DNA from 2 places in the Mycoavidus sp. B2-EB genome. Region 1 is predicted to be linked to the other one. Evidence: predicted binding sites of a transcription regulator. Region 1 holds the regulator's gene; the other holds the start of a gene.
What was found. Region 1 encodes LexA, which represses DNA repair genes until DNA is damaged. Its sites were predicted from a motif close to ACTGTATNNNNATACAGT; they were not measured.
Positions count from the first base shown of each region.

Region 2: recA (recombinase RecA) is a predicted target of LexA. The motif match lies at 1,924-1,941, and genes of this name have one in related genera.

Region 1 is NZ_AP021872.1:741,872-749,410, reverse strand. Features, by position in the region: gene pyrH (UMP kinase) at 1-467, opposite strand, end outside; gene tsf (translation elongation factor Ts) at 547-1,434, opposite strand; gene rpsB (30S ribosomal protein S2) at 1,579-2,334, opposite strand; gene MPB2EB_RS03405 (asparaginase) at 2,527-3,582, opposite strand; gene lexA (transcriptional repressor LexA) at 3,904-4,557, shown strand; gene dusA (tRNA dihydrouridine(20/20a) synthase DusA) at 4,751-5,800, shown strand; gene MPB2EB_RS03390 (thymidylate synthase) at 5,807-6,640, shown strand; gene MPB2EB_RS03385 (dihydrofolate reductase) at 6,644-7,138, shown strand; gene MPB2EB_RS03380 (hypothetical protein) at 7,431-7,539, shown strand, end outside.
Region 2 is NZ_AP021872.1:1,557,328-1,564,866, forward strand. Features, by position in the region: gene sucC (ADP-forming succinate--CoA ligase subunit beta) at 1-209, opposite strand, end outside; gene recX (recombination regulator RecX) at 266-712, opposite strand; gene recA (recombinase RecA) at 798-1,856, opposite strand; gene MPB2EB_RS06905 (cytochrome b) at 1,977-2,546, opposite strand; gene MPB2EB_RS06910 (paraquat-inducible protein A) at 2,786-3,292, shown strand; gene MPB2EB_RS06915 (paraquat-inducible protein A) at 3,289-3,903, shown strand; gene MPB2EB_RS06920 (intermembrane transport protein PqiB) at 3,909-5,543, shown strand; gene MPB2EB_RS06925 (membrane integrity-associated transporter subunit PqiC) at 5,591-6,229, shown strand; gene MPB2EB_RS06930 (hypothetical protein) at 6,198-6,716, opposite strand; gene purB (adenylosuccinate lyase) at 6,740-7,539, opposite strand, start outside.

The DNA of each region.
Region 1 (7,539 bases):
ATTTCAGAACCCCGCAAAGCGGCCGCTGTATCCGTGGTAAAAAAAGGATTGCCGGTTCCTGCTGCGAAGATAACCACTTTGCCTTCTTCAAGTTGCCGAATCGCGCGCGGGCGAATATAAGGTTCAACCACTTGATCTATGCGCAACGCCGACTGTACGCGAGCCTCAATCCCAGCATGACGCATCGCATCTTGCAGCGCCAGCGCATTCATGATGGTGCCCAGCATCCCCATATAGTCAGCGGTCGCCCGATCCATCCCGGCTGCGCCTCCGGCCATGCCACGAAAAATATTACCGCCGCCAATCACCACCGCAAGCTGCGTACCTAACTGAACCGCTTCTGCAATATCGGCCACCATGCGCTCAATCGTTGCCCGGTTAATACCAAAAGCATCATCACCCATGAGGGCTTCACCAGATAACTTTAATAATACTCGCTTATAGCGCTGGGGGGCAAAGGTTGGCATAAAGGTTGACATGAGAATTCTTAAATTAAACGCAGAACTTGATCTAAAAGAACTCAGTCAAGCTCTGCGAAATAAGCGTTTACGCCGACTGGGCAGCAGCCACTTGCGCCGCTACTTCAGCCGCGAAATCGCCCTGCTGTTTCTCGATCCCTTCGCCTGCAACGTAAATTGCAAAACGCTTCACGGAACTCTGAGCAGCTTTGAGCATCTCCTCAACGGTTTGCTTATCGTTTTTCACAAATGGCTGATTCAACAATGACACTTCTTTCAAATACTTTTGTACACTGCCTTCAACCATTTTGGCGATAATCTCGGCTGGCTTACCCGATTCGCTGGCTTTTTCTGAAGCGACTCTACGCTCTTTTTCAATCTGTTCAACTGGCACTGCATCTGCCGCGAGTGCGATTGGCCTCATAGCGGCGAGATGCATTGCAACATCTTTACCCACTTGCTCATCAGCCCCCTCATATTCCACCAACACGCCAATCTGCGTGCCATGCAAATAGGCAGCAAGTTTATGCGCGCTGGAATAGCAGACAAAGCGACGGATGGTTAAGCTTTCGCCTAGCCGACCAATCAATGTACGCCTTACCTCATCTACGGTCTCGCCCATCAAAGGAAGCGCCAATAGAGCGGTCAGATCGGCCGGCTTGTGAGTTACTGCGAGCTCAGCCACCTGTTTTGAAAAGGCGATAAAATCATCATTTTTAGCGACGAAATCTGTTTCGCAATTGAATTCGACTAAAGCCCCAACTTGGGTTGCAGCATCAATATGGGCGGCCACAATGCCTTCCGCCGTTACGCGCGCAGAAACTTTATCCGCTTTATTGCCTAGCTTTATGCGCAGCAACTCTTCGGCACGCGTCAAGTCTCCGCCTGCTTCGACCAAGGCTTTTTTACATTCCATCATCGGCGCATCTGTCTTAGAGCGCAATTTCGCTACCATGCTTGCGGTGATTTCCGCCATTCTTCACTCCTATCAATCCGGTTTACTTAGCCTGCCCGTTCTAGCAGTAGGTCATTTATCTGATCAAGCAGACTATGCAATGGCTAGGGGGGCTCATTTCATCTAGGCCCACCCTGCCGCTTCTCTTATCTGAGAAAAAACAGCTTACGCTTCTTCATTCACTTCAACAAATTCATCTTCAGACGTCTCGCCGCGCACTTCCTCAACCAATCCCTGCAATGCATTTTCGCGGCCTTCGAGAATCGCGTCAGCTACACCGCGGACATACAGCGCGACCGCTTTGCTAGAATCGTCATTGCCTGGAATGACGTAATCGATGCCTTCTGGCGAGTGATTAGTATCCACCACTGCAATCACTGGCACACCCAGTTTTTGCGCTTCAGTAATGGCAATTTTGTGATACCCCACATCGACCACAAAAATCGCATCTGGCATCCCGCCCATATCCTTCACACCACCGAGCGATTTATCCAGCTTTTCCAAACTCCGATCAAACATCAATGCTTCTTTTTTGCTCATGCGCTCAAGTTCGCCCGCCTCGACCATCGCTTCCATTTCTTTCAGCTTTTTGATCGATGATTTCAGCGTTTTGAAATTGGTAAGCATACCGCCCAACCAGCGGCTATTCACATAAGGCATTCCAGCGCGCGCAGCTTCTTCAGCAAGAATATCGCGTGACTGACGTTTGGTCCCAACAAATAAGATCGTCCCCCGCTTGGCCGCCACTTGACGCACATATTTCAGCGCATCTTGAAACATTGGCAGAGTTTTTTCGAGGTTAATAATGTGGATTTTGTTACGCTGGCCAAAAACGTAAGGCGCCATCTTTGGATGCCAAAAACGCGTTTGGTGTCCAAAGTGAACACCCGCCTCTAACATTTGCCGCATCGTAATAGACATAAAAATACTCCATAAGGGTTAGGTCTAAAACCAGCTGCGATACCCATTTTCAGCTTATTGAATAAGGCTATAGGCACCCCGGATGCGCTGGTTCGTTCATTTGGTTTGCTCCCTAGCCCATATGCATGACGCCCAATTTTTGAGCAACATGCCAAGACTCAAGCAGAACCAACCAGATATTTTAACACTGATTTAATAAGTGTCGAAGATACTTTGCAGCCGACTCGTCGGCACCGGCTGGTCGCCGGTGAGCGCCAACATTAATAGTACGCGCGCTTTATATGGATTTAATGTACCTGCGCTCACAAAGCCTAATTCATCATCGGGCGCAGCGCCATTACGCATCACATGCCCCGCTCCGACCCGACTGGCTCGCACCACTGCCACCCCGCGCTTGACGGCTTGGGCCAGCGCTTGCTGTAAAGGCACCCCCAACGAACCATTGCCGGTCCCCGCCGCAACAATACCGCGCACGCCCGTCGCCATGAGTGCGTCGACTAACACACTGGATGCGCCAGCATAATTCGTCACAATTTCAACCATAGGCCAAGCCTCAAGCGGTGTCTCAAACTCGCTCGCGCAAGTATGTCGCCGTTGCGGCGCGCGCTGAAATTCAACCCGCCCATCTTGCACCCAACCCAGCGCACCGACCTCTGGTGAGCGAAATGCGTCTACCGCATACGTACTCGTCTTAGTTACATCACGCGCACAATGAATTTGGTTATTCAAGACCACTAGCACGCCTTGGCCGATTGCTGCTTGATGAGCGGCTACCGTCACGGCATTAAAAAGATTGAGCGGCCCATCCGCCGATAGCGCAGTAGCAGGCCGCATAGCGGCGGTAAGCACCACGGGTTTAGAGCTTTTAACCCCTAAATGGAGCAAAAAAGCCGTTTCTTCAAGCGTATCTGTGCCATGCGTAATGACCACCCCATCAATTTCGGCGTGCATCAGTAATGCATTCACTCGATAAACCAGCTGCGACCAATCCGCAAACGTCACATCCTTGCTATCTATTTGTGCGCTTTGCTCGGCCTCGATATGGGCGATCGAATCTAACGCTGGCAGCGCTTGGAGCAAGCTCGCAATATCCAATATGCCCGCTTGATAATGAGCCGTTAGCGAAACAGCTGCCGTGGTCTCCGTCAACGCACCGGCAATCGTGCCGCCTGTGGCAACCACAACAATCCGCGGTAAACGCGCAGGAGATGCAGAAAAAGCCGAGATAGGAAGAAAATCCGCAAGCATTATATTAAATGGCTGTAAGGGGAATACAATAAGCCGGTTATAAATATCATGGCGAACCTAGCACCACTCAAGTACCCATGACGCGAACTTATCTCAAAACGGGCGAACAATACCCCGAATCTCAAGCAAACGCTAGCCGACACTGTTGCATAAACACGAACGACAAACCCACGAGCGGTTACGCTTGACACCCAAGCTAAATGCACCAAGCAAACTACGGCCCGCTGGCCTCAGAAAAAAAACGCCCGCTTTCATTCATTTACAAAACGCTTTATACTGTATAAAAAAACAGTCTAATTCGCTCAAATACGCCATCCAATCATGCCCAAACTCACCGTACGGCAACAGCAAGTTTTCAATTTAATTCGCCACGCTATTAAACAAAGCGGCTTTCCCCCAACCCGTGCAGAAATTGCCGCTCAGCTTGGCTTTAGCTCCGCGAATGCGGCTGAAGAACATCTCCGAGCATTGGCCCGCAAAGGCGTGATTGAACTCACTGCAGGCGCTTCGCGCGGCATTAAACTTAAAACGATCGCGCCCCGAGCCAAGCCGCGCCAACCTACGCTACCTGACGCTAGCTTCATGCAATTATCGCTGCCCCTGATTGGCCGCGTAGCAGCAGGCAGCCCGATTCTCGCGGCAGAGCATATTATTCAACACTATCAATGCGACCCCTCCTTATTCGCTAGCCGACCAGATTATTTATTGCATGTACGCGGCCTATCGATGCGCGATGCGGGCATTCTAGACGGGGATTTACTGGCGGTACGGCGTCAGCCTGACGCCCAAGACGGCCAGCTTATCATCGCCCGGCTTGATCATGAAGTCACTGTCAAACGCTTCAAGCGACGCGGCAAAAAAATAGAGTTGATTGCGGAAAACCCGGATTATCCTAACTTACTTATTGAACCTGAGCAGGTGGACTTCGCTCTTGAAGGCATCGTAGTTGGCTTAATCCGACCCAGCGGATTTTGAGTTATATCATCCCTCTCCTGGCACCTCCCCAAACCTCTTACTTTTTCAGCTAAGCTCGACCTTTGAGCTGCGCCATCAGACTATCAGTTAAAATAGATCCCCTTTATAGCTTTTATAAGTGGCTAAGTCATTCTCCCCTGAAGTGCGGACGGTTGATGGATCTACAAAAGCAGCTTCAATTTATGACTCTTTCATGACTCAGAATATATTGCGCAATGGCGTCAATGCGGATGAAGCGCTCCCTGACGCAACATCCTCGGTTGAGATCAAAAGTCGCCGCCGCGTTTGCGTCGCGCCGATGATGGACTGGACCGATCGTCACTGCCGCTACTTCCATCGACTCTTAACGCGCCATACATGGCTTTATACGGAGATGGTAACCACAGGTGCTCTGTTGCATGGCAATGCCGCACAACACCTTGCCTTTAATGAAAAAGAGCACCCGCTTGCATTACAGCTTGGCGGTAGCGAACCCAATGAGCTAGCACGCTGCGCCAAACTGGCCGCCAGCGCGAATTATGATGAAGTCAATCTGAACTGCGGTTGCCCATCTGAGCGCGTACAACGCGGCGCATTTGGTGCCTGCCTCATGGCGGAACCCGCGCTGGTTGCCGATTGCGTGCGCGCGATGTGCGATGCAGTATCGCTTCCAGTCACAGTCAAACACCGCATTGGCATTAACGACCGAACAGATTACGCTTTTGTGCGCGATTTTGTGGGGACCGTAGCGCATGCGGGTTGCCGTACTTTTATTGTGCATGCCCGCAATGCTATCCTGGGTGGGCTCAGCCCCAAAGAAAACCGCAGTATTCCCCCGCTCCGCTACGATTACGTGCACCGCTTAAAGCGCGACTTCCCCGAGCTCGAAATCATTTTAAATGGCGGCATTCAAACCCTTGAACAGATTGAAGAACATCTGGCTCAAGTAGATGGCGTTATGATAGGCCGCCAAGCCTACCATCAACCTTGGTTATTAGCGAGCGTTGACCGCGCTTTTTACCAGGCCCCAAGCCCCATACCGCAGCGGGCAGCAATTGAAGCCGAATTTATTGCTTATGCAGCGCAGGAACTTAAGCACGGCACCTATTTAGGCGCCATGACACGTCATATACTTGGCCTGTATCATGAGATGCCCGGCGCACGCAGCTGGCGCCGCGTCCTCTCAGATCATCACAAACTTGCCCTAGGCGATTTGCGTATTTTTAATGAAGCCCACCAGCACGGACTCTCTCCAGCAATTTGACACATCATGAAGCTCTACCACGAACTCCTACAAGATATTCTCAGCAACGGCACGTTTAAGCCGGACCGCACCGGTACCGGCACTCTGAGCGTATTTGGCCGTCAATTACGCTTCGACCTCGCGGCGGGCTTACCTATTGTCACCACGAAAAGAACGCATCTTAAGAGTGTCATTTACGAATTGCTTTGGTTCTTAAAAGGCGATACGAATATTCAATATTTAAACGATCATGGCGTCACCATTTGGGATGAATGGGCAGATGAGAATGGTGATTTAGGTCCTGTCTATGGCCATCAATGGCGCTTTTGGCCTAAGCCCGATGGTGGCAAAATCGATCAAATTGCTGAGCTGGTTAAGCAACTCAAAGAACGACCTCATTCACGCCGGTTATTGCTCACGGCTTTAAATCTCGCAGATTTTCCGGACGAAGCGCAAACTCCCGTAGAAAATGTTCATGCTGGCCGCATGGCGCTCGCGCCCTGTCATTGTTTAACGCAGTTTTACGTGAGCAGCAATAAACTGAGCTGTCTCCTTTATTGCCGCAGCCAAGACGTCTTTTTAGGCACGCCTTTCAACCTTGCCGGCTACGCATTATTGACACATATGTTGGCGCAGCAATGCGGGCTCACGGTGGGTGAACTCATTTGGACCGGCGGTGATTGTCATCTCTATCTCAACCATTTAGAACAAGTGAAACAACTGCTCACCCGCTCGCCCTATCCACTGCCGCAGTTCAGCTTTGCCCGCAAACCTAATGATCTGTTTAGCTACCGCTTTGAGGATTTTATGCTGACCAACTATCAATCTCACCCCGCGATCAAAGCGCCGATCGCCGTCTAAGATATGACTGAGCTTTCAATCATTGTCGCGCGCGCCCGTAATGGCGTGATTGGTCGGGATAATCAACTCCCCTGGCATCTACCTGAGGACCTAGCCTTTTTTAAACGCACAACCTTAGGCGCACCCGTCATTATGGGCCGCAAAACCCATGAATCGATTGGCCGACCACTACCTGGGCGACGTAATCTTGTGATTACACGTGACCCGACGCGAGTCTTCGCTGGCTGCGAAACCGTCAGCAACTTAGCTCATGCCCTTGAGCTTTGCGCCACCGCATCTGTGCCGCGCGCATTTTTAATTGGGGGGGCGCAGCTTTATGCAGAAGGACTCAACTATGCCAATCAGCTCATCATTACCGAAATCGACAAAGATTTTGATGGAGATGCATTCTTTCCTAAACCTGACCCCCTGCTCTGGAAGCCAATCACACAAAGTAAACACCGCAGTTTAGCGCCGAACGATTTTGCTTATGCGTTTGTTCTTTATGAGCGCAGGTAGAGAATAAAAGGCTTTTCGCTACGTTAAACTGAATGGCAGCGAAAGTTCAAAGAGTAAAAACTCGATATAAAAATAAATAGATAAGTAGCCGCAAAAGGAGGGCTCCCAATTACTATTTGGCCTGCGCATTCGTTATGTATGAACGCATAAGCCTATGTTCGCCATATTAGTATTCATTGCGCCAGATAAGCCAAGCAGCAGAGGATAAATACTTATAGTGAATAAGAAGAGCACCCACAACCCGATCTGTGGATGCTTAATTTGATTGCTTATTCTCTCTATTTATCCATCTATGAATCACAACACGCTGACTCAAAGTGCCGCAACGCACCCTATAAACCGGACACGGGCCGCAGAGTTACCTATCCAGGAATCAAAGCAAAACAGTGCAATCAGACGCA
Region 2 (7,539 bases), 820 kb from region 1:
CGCACTTGATCAATCGACTTTGCTACTTTTACGCCGCCGCCTTTGCCACGGCCACCGGCGTGAATTTGTGCTTTCACAACCCATACCGGACCACCAAGCTCTTGCGCAACTTGCACCGCTTCATCAACTGTAAACACCGGTTTGCCGCGTGGTACAGCAACCCCAAATTTGCGCAGGATTTCTTTACCCTGGTGCTCGTGAATATTCATTCGCTGATTCCTTTAAACAGGCCTTTGAAACCCTTGATTTTAACATAACATAGCTCTCAATCTTCATCGCCGCCGCCGAGCAGTCTTGCAATGGTTGCGTGAGCAAACCCGCGCATCGCCAGAAAACGCGTTTGGCGCGCGCGCTCAATAGAGGTCGTGGGAAAGTTCCCGTATTTTTTGCGCCAAATAGCTTTAGCGCGGGTGAATTCAGATGCCTGTAAATCTGCACTAACCTGTTCGATTAACGTCGCGTCCAGCTCATGCTGCTTGAGTTCGTTAATAATCCGATGCACTCCGCAACGCGCCGCGCGACGATGCGCCACACTTTCAGCAAAGCGCGCATCGGATAAATAACCTTCATCTTGCAAAACATTCAGTAGAAGATTGAGATCTGTTTCAGGATCTGCATAAGAGATTAATTTGCGATGTAATTCGGCACGGCTATATTCTCGCCGCGACAGATAACCCAACGCGCGCGCCCTTAAACTAGGTTTAGCGTACATTGTTGCAATATATTAGGCTCTTGAGAGCGGGTAAAACCAACAGGTGAACGAGAAATCCTGCTGGTTTCCGCTGGGTGGCAGTTGTTTAAACTTTTTCTTGAATTTCATCAGCGCTGGTCACTGCATTCACACCAAATGAAGCACGTACTTTGTTTTCAATCTCACGCGCAATGTCCGGGTTTTCGCGCAGATACTCCCGCGCATTATCTTTTCCTTGCCCGGCCCGCTCACCGTTGTAGCTATACCAAGCACCCGCCTTTTCGACAATTTTAGCTTGTACGCCAAGGTCAATGATTTCACCCTCACGAGAAATGCCTTCGCCATACAAAATATCAAAAATGGCCTCACGAAATGGCGGAGCAACTTTATTTTTGACCACTTTCACACGGGTTTCAGACCCAATCACCTCATCCGCTTTTTTGATTGAGCCAATGCGCCGAATATCGAGCCGTACCGATGCATAGAACTTCAGCGCATTGCCACCTGTTGTGGTTTCCGGGTTACCGAACATCACGCCGATTTTCATCCGGATTTGATTGATAAAAATAACTAGGCAATTTGTCCGCTTGATGGTTCCTGTAAGCTTACGCAATGCCTGTGACATTAAGCGTGCTTGCAGCCCAGGCAAAGAATCACCCATTTCGCCTTCAATTTCCGCTTTAGGCACAAGCGCGGCAACCGAGTCAATCACAATTAAATCAACCGAACTCGAACGCACCAACGCATCTGCAATTTCAAGCGCCTGCTCGCCTGTATCCGGCTGTGCAATCAGAAGGTCAGACGCTTTAACACCCAGCTTTGCTGCATATTGAACATCAAGAGCATGCTCCGCATCAATAAAAGCACACGTGCCGCCAAGTTTTTGCATCTCAGCAATCACCTGTAAAGTCAACGTGGTTTTCCCTGAAGATTCTGGCCCATAAATTTCAACCACGCGGCCGCGCGGCAAGCCGCCTACCCCAAGTGCAATATCCAGCCCTAATGAGCCCGTAGAAACGACCTGAATATCTTCAACCACTTCACCGTCGCCCAAACGCATAATTGAGCCTTTGCCAAATTGCTTTTCAATTTGTGCTAGCGCAGCAGTAAGCGCTTTGCCTTTTTCAGCGGTTAAATTCGCTTGACCTTTTTTACTTACTTCCATGAATCATCCTTTGTAGAGACAGGCGGCGCTTTGTCTAAATACCGCTTTGCAAATTAGCATACCATATACTGTATAAAAAAACAGGTTTCTTAGCAAGCCCGAACGGCCAAAAAGCAAGTCTTATTTCTTACACTTACAGCATGGCAACATACGCGCAAGCACGCCGTTGCGGTCAATGAACCGATGTTTAAGCGCGGCTAACAAATGCAGGAGCACCAAGGTTGCAAGCGCATAATTTAAATAAATATGCGCCGCTCTAAAAATAGGTTTCAGCGCGGGGGCAGGCTCAATCAGTGCAGGCAGCGGCACCAGGCCCAAATAAACCACCGGCGCACCTGCTGATGAACTCAACAAATAGCCAAACAAAGGCACGGCAAACATCACCAGATAAAGTAGAAAATGCACTAAATGCGCGGCCCAACGCTGCCAAACGGGTAACTGAGAAGGTAACGCCGGCGGCCGATGCGTAGCCCGCCATAACACACGCAAAACCGCAAACATAAAGACCGTGACACCCAGCCATTTATGCCACGCATAATATTGCATTTTAGTTGGCGTACCCGCCGGAATATCCGTCATCACCCATCCTAAGCCAAAGGTACAGACTATCAAAAGCGCAATCAACCAGTGCAACGCGATGGCAGGTGAGGTATATTGACCTGAAGTGGTAAGAGCTGGTGTCTGAGTCATGAAAAAATCTCCTTTTTATATTCCGTCTTAGCGTTCTATATCATTAAGCGATTATGGTATTACAACAAAATACACAAACTGATGAACTACTTGCTTGCAGCAAGTGCGACACCCTCCATCGCAAAATCCTACTGAGCAAGCGATCGGTTGCGTGCTGCGTACAATGCGGGGCCCTACTTGATCGGCCTATTGCACATCATACCCGCACCCTACTCGCTCTAGCACTTGCGAGCACGATTATGTTCGTCATTGCTAACAGCTTTCCGATTGCTACACTCGAAATCAGAGGCCTCTCCAGTCAAACCACTCTGCTTGGCGGCATTGAACAACTCTGGCGCGAAAGAGCGCCGATTGTGGCCGCGCTTATTTTTAGCGCAACCCTCTTGTGCCCCTTAGCTGAGCTTGCTGCGTTGATCTATTTGCTCACTTCATTGCAAGCGGGCCGCATAGCCCCTGGCTTTAATACAGTAGTCCGCATGATTCAATGCGTGCGGCCCTGGGCTATGCTTGAAGTATTTATGCTTGGCATGCTTATTACTTTAGTTAAATTATCGAGTCTAGCGCACGTAACTCCTGGTCCGGCTCTGTTCGCTTTCGGCGCGCTGACGTTACTGCTTACCCCACTGAGTGCATTTAATCCGCAGCATTTCTGGCAACTTGCTCATGCTGCAACAGCAGCAACCGCTAGCCAAGCGGAAAGTCAACCCGCGCTGACCGACACATCCGCCAAGACTGTTGCAAGATGAAACATCTCAGCGCCAAACAAGCTGGCTTAGTGGCTTGCCCAATCTGCCAACAAGTCCAGCGTTATGAGCATGCACTTGTCTGCATGCGCTGCGGTCACCGGCTTTATCTGCGCAAACCGAATAGCCTAGCGCGCACCTGGGCCTTCTTAAGCGCCGCTGCGATGCTCTATCTACCGGCTAATTTATTACCCGTAATGCGTACCCAATCCCCTTTTGGCATCCGAGATGACACGATTATGAGCGGGATCGCCCTTTTCTGGACAAGCGGCTCTTGGGCGCTAGCGACACTTGTGTTTATCGCAAGCATCTTGGTCCCATTACTCAAATTGGCAGTCTTAAGCTTACTTGTCTTAAGCGCTCAATGCAACGCAACTTGGCAACGCCGACAACGCACAGCGCTATATCGACTGATTGAACGCGTTGGTCGCTGGTCAATGTTGGATATTTTTGTCATCATGCTAACCGTAGGCTTGGTCAAATTTAGTTCATTCATGGTTATTACCGTAGGTCCCGGCGCGCTTGCGTTTGGCGCAGTGGTGATACTTTCGTTACTTGCGGCGCGGCAATTCGATCCGCGCTTGATGTGGGACAACCTCGATTCTATCGATTAACAACCATGACCAAACCCAAAACACGTAATTCAAATTCAGCCCAGCAACCGTTGGCGGCGCGGCTCCCCACCCCGGTTGTCGAGCCGCGCGGACGCTGGGTCCCTTCGTTGGTTTGGTTAATTCCACTGCTCGCTGCGCTGATTGGCATTGGGCTTGCCGGGCAGGCCATTTTAGCTTCCGGCCCAACCATCGTCATTAGCTTTAAAACCGCTGAGGGGCTTGAGCCAGGCATTACCAAAGTCAAATATAAAGATGTCGAGATTGGCGAGGTGAAAGAGATCAAATTAAGCAAAGATTTATCGCAAGTGCTGGTTGAGGTTGAGTTAACTCGGAATGCCACTAGCTTTGCCGTTACCGATACGCGTTTTTGGGTGGTGCGGCCCCGCATTGCAGCAAATGGCGTATCGGGACTGAATACCTTGTTATCCGGTTCTTATATTGGCGTTGATGCAGGTCAAGCAAATCAAGTATGCAAAGACTTCATCGGCCTTGAAACACCCCCGGCGATTACCGGCGATCAAAAGGGACAGCCATTTACGCTACACAGCGACACTCTCGGCTCGCTCGATATTGGTTCCCCTGTTTATTACCGGCGCGTGCCAGTCGGACGCGTGGTGGCGTCTCAGCTCGATAAAGATGGCCGTGGCGTAACGCTCAGTATATTTATTCATGCGCCGTATGATCAGTATGTGCGCGCCAATACTCGTTTCTGGCATGCTAGCGGAATCAATTTAAACCTCAATGCGAATGGCTTTGATCTCAATACGCAATCGTTGGTCGCGATGTTCATCGGCGGCATCGCGTTCCAAACGCCGCCAGGCCAAACACTCAATCAAGCCGCCCCAAACAACAGCCACTTTCAGCTCGCTGCGGATGAAGCAGATGCAATGCAGGGGACGGGTGCACAGCCAATCCGGATTGTCTTCAATTTTGCACAATCCCTGCGCGGCCTTTCAGTTGGCGCTCCCGTCGATTTCCGCGGCATCACGCTTGGCCAGGTCGAATCGATTGGTGTGGATTACAACCCAAAAACTCACACTCTACGTATGCCTGTCACAGCGATCCTCTACCCCGACCGGCTGAGCCAAAGCTTTGCTCAGGCATTCAACCCCAAAGGTCAGGAACAAAAGGCACAATTATTAACAACTCTAAGCAAGCGGGGTTTACGCGCACAATTACGCACGGGCAATCTGCTAACCGGCCAGTTATACGTTGCGCTCGATATGTTCCCCAAAGCTGCGCCGGTCAAATTTGATCCGACGCGCCAACCTTTCGAACTGCCAACGCTACCGAATACGCTTGACCAATTACAGTTGCAAGTGACTGAATTAGTGCGCAAACTGGATAAAATACCCTTTGATGAAATTGGCTTGCATCTGAATAGCACCCTTAAACGCACCAACCATCTACTCCAGCAGCTTGAGACCCAACTTGCACCACAAGCCAGGGATATGCTACTGTCTGCGCAGAAAACCTTTGATGCCGCCAATGCGACCCTACAACAGGGTTCTCCATTACAGACCGATATTCATCAAGCGTTGACGGCTCTAACTCGCACCCTGCAATCGCTCAATGCACTGGCTGATTATATAGAGCGACATCCAGAAGCGTTGATTCACGGCAAATCGAGAGACAATTAATGACTTATTATCTGCGAGCCCGATGCAAAAGACGTTCAGCAGCGCTGATGGCTAGCCTCACACTCTGCGCAGCAATCATAAGCGGTGGCTGCACGTCTTCGCCACGCACGCATTTTTATACTTTGAGCAACGCAATCGTGCCGCCCGCAGCATCAGTCGCACCGCCTGCTGATCCGACATTTTATATTGAAGTGCTGCCCGTTGAGATCCCCGCCCAAGTCACGCGCCCGCAGCTCGTCATAACCACCCGCCCAGGTCGGGCGGAAATCAAAGAGCAACAACGCTGGCTAGCGCCGTTAAATGAAGAAATTCGTTATGTCTTATCAACCTCGCTAGCCACTCAACTCTCCACATTAGATGTCTATCAAACGCCACATGCAGACAATCGGCCTGTCTATCGAGTCAGATTAAATGTGCGGCACTTCGAATCCGCCCTCAACGCAGAAGAAGGTAGCCATACATTGATTGATGCAATCTGGAGCGTACAAGCGGTTGGATTGCCTCAGCAACCTACTTTCACAACGCTTGCAGAGAGCACAATGACAAAAGAGACGATTACACCTCGCTATGATGCAATCGTCGAAGGCCACCGGCAGGCGATTGAACGCATCGCAAAAGAGATTGCCAACGCCATTCGAGCCATAAGCAATAACGCTACGCCGTCAAACCCGCCGGCCAAAATTTGAACACACTCAATAAACCGCTTTGCGCAATCGCCAGCCCGATGATCCATTTGAGAAGGCCAAATCGTAAATCCTTGATTTCATGGCTCAATTCATTGCGTACACCGTCTATCTTATTGCTCAATTCATTACGTACGCCGTCTATCTTATTGTTCAATTCATTACGTACATCTTTTATTTGATTACTCAAATCATTACGCACATCTTTTATTTCATGCCGTAACTCTTCTTTGGTGGCCAACAGGTCCTTTTGGGTTACTAATTCTTGTAAGTTAACGGCAAAAACTTCAGACAGAACCTCTGCCTCAGCTTCTGCTTGTGCAGTTGGAACCCCCGCTTCCTGCAGACGTTTAGAACATCTTAATGTATCAAATATTGCCATAGCCATAACCAACCTCCTTAATTCTCTCAAATTCGGCACGCGTAACATTTCTCCTCCACAGATCAACCCATTTGGTTTAATTATCACCCAAATATTGATATCTAGCAAGGGATTTTTATCCTTTATTTAAACTAACCAACACGTGCCGCTAATTCAATCGCCTTACCAATATATGAGGCTGGCGTTAGCGCTAACAAATACGTTTTCGCCTCTTCCGGAATCGGCAAGGTATGAATAAACGTATGCAATACTTCACGGGTCATGCTCTTGCCACGAGTTAAGTCTTTGAGCTGCTCATACGGGTTAGGCACACCATAACGGCGCATCACCGTTTGCACGGCTTCGCCCAGCACCTCCCAACATGCATCCAGATCAGCGTTAAGTCGCTGTGGATTCACCTCGAGTTTGGCAAGCCCACGCAGGCAGGCCTCATAGGCCAGCAAGGCATGACCCAGAGCAACGCCTATATTGCGTAGCACCGTCGAGTCCGTCAGATCGCGCTGCCAACGCGAAACGGGCAATTTATCGGACAAGTGGCGCAGGAGCGCATTGGCTAACCCCAGATTGCCTTCTGAATTTTCAAAATCAATCGGATTCACTTTATGCGGCATGGTGGAAGAACCCACTTCGCCGGCTTTAGTTTTCTGCTTGAAATAACCCAGCGAAATATAACCCCACAGATCACGATTCAAATCAAGCAAGATAGTATTGGCGCGGGCAATCGCATCAAACAATTCAGCCATGTAATCGTGTGGTTCAATCTGAATCGTGTACGGATTGAAAGTTAATCCCAGCCGTTTTTCAATTACTGCGCGCGAAAACTCAGGCCAATCAAGCTCTGGGTAGGCGCTTAAGTGGGCGTTGTAATTACCCACTGCACCATTCATCTTACCCAATACCTGCACAGCAGCTATGCACTCAATCGCGCTTG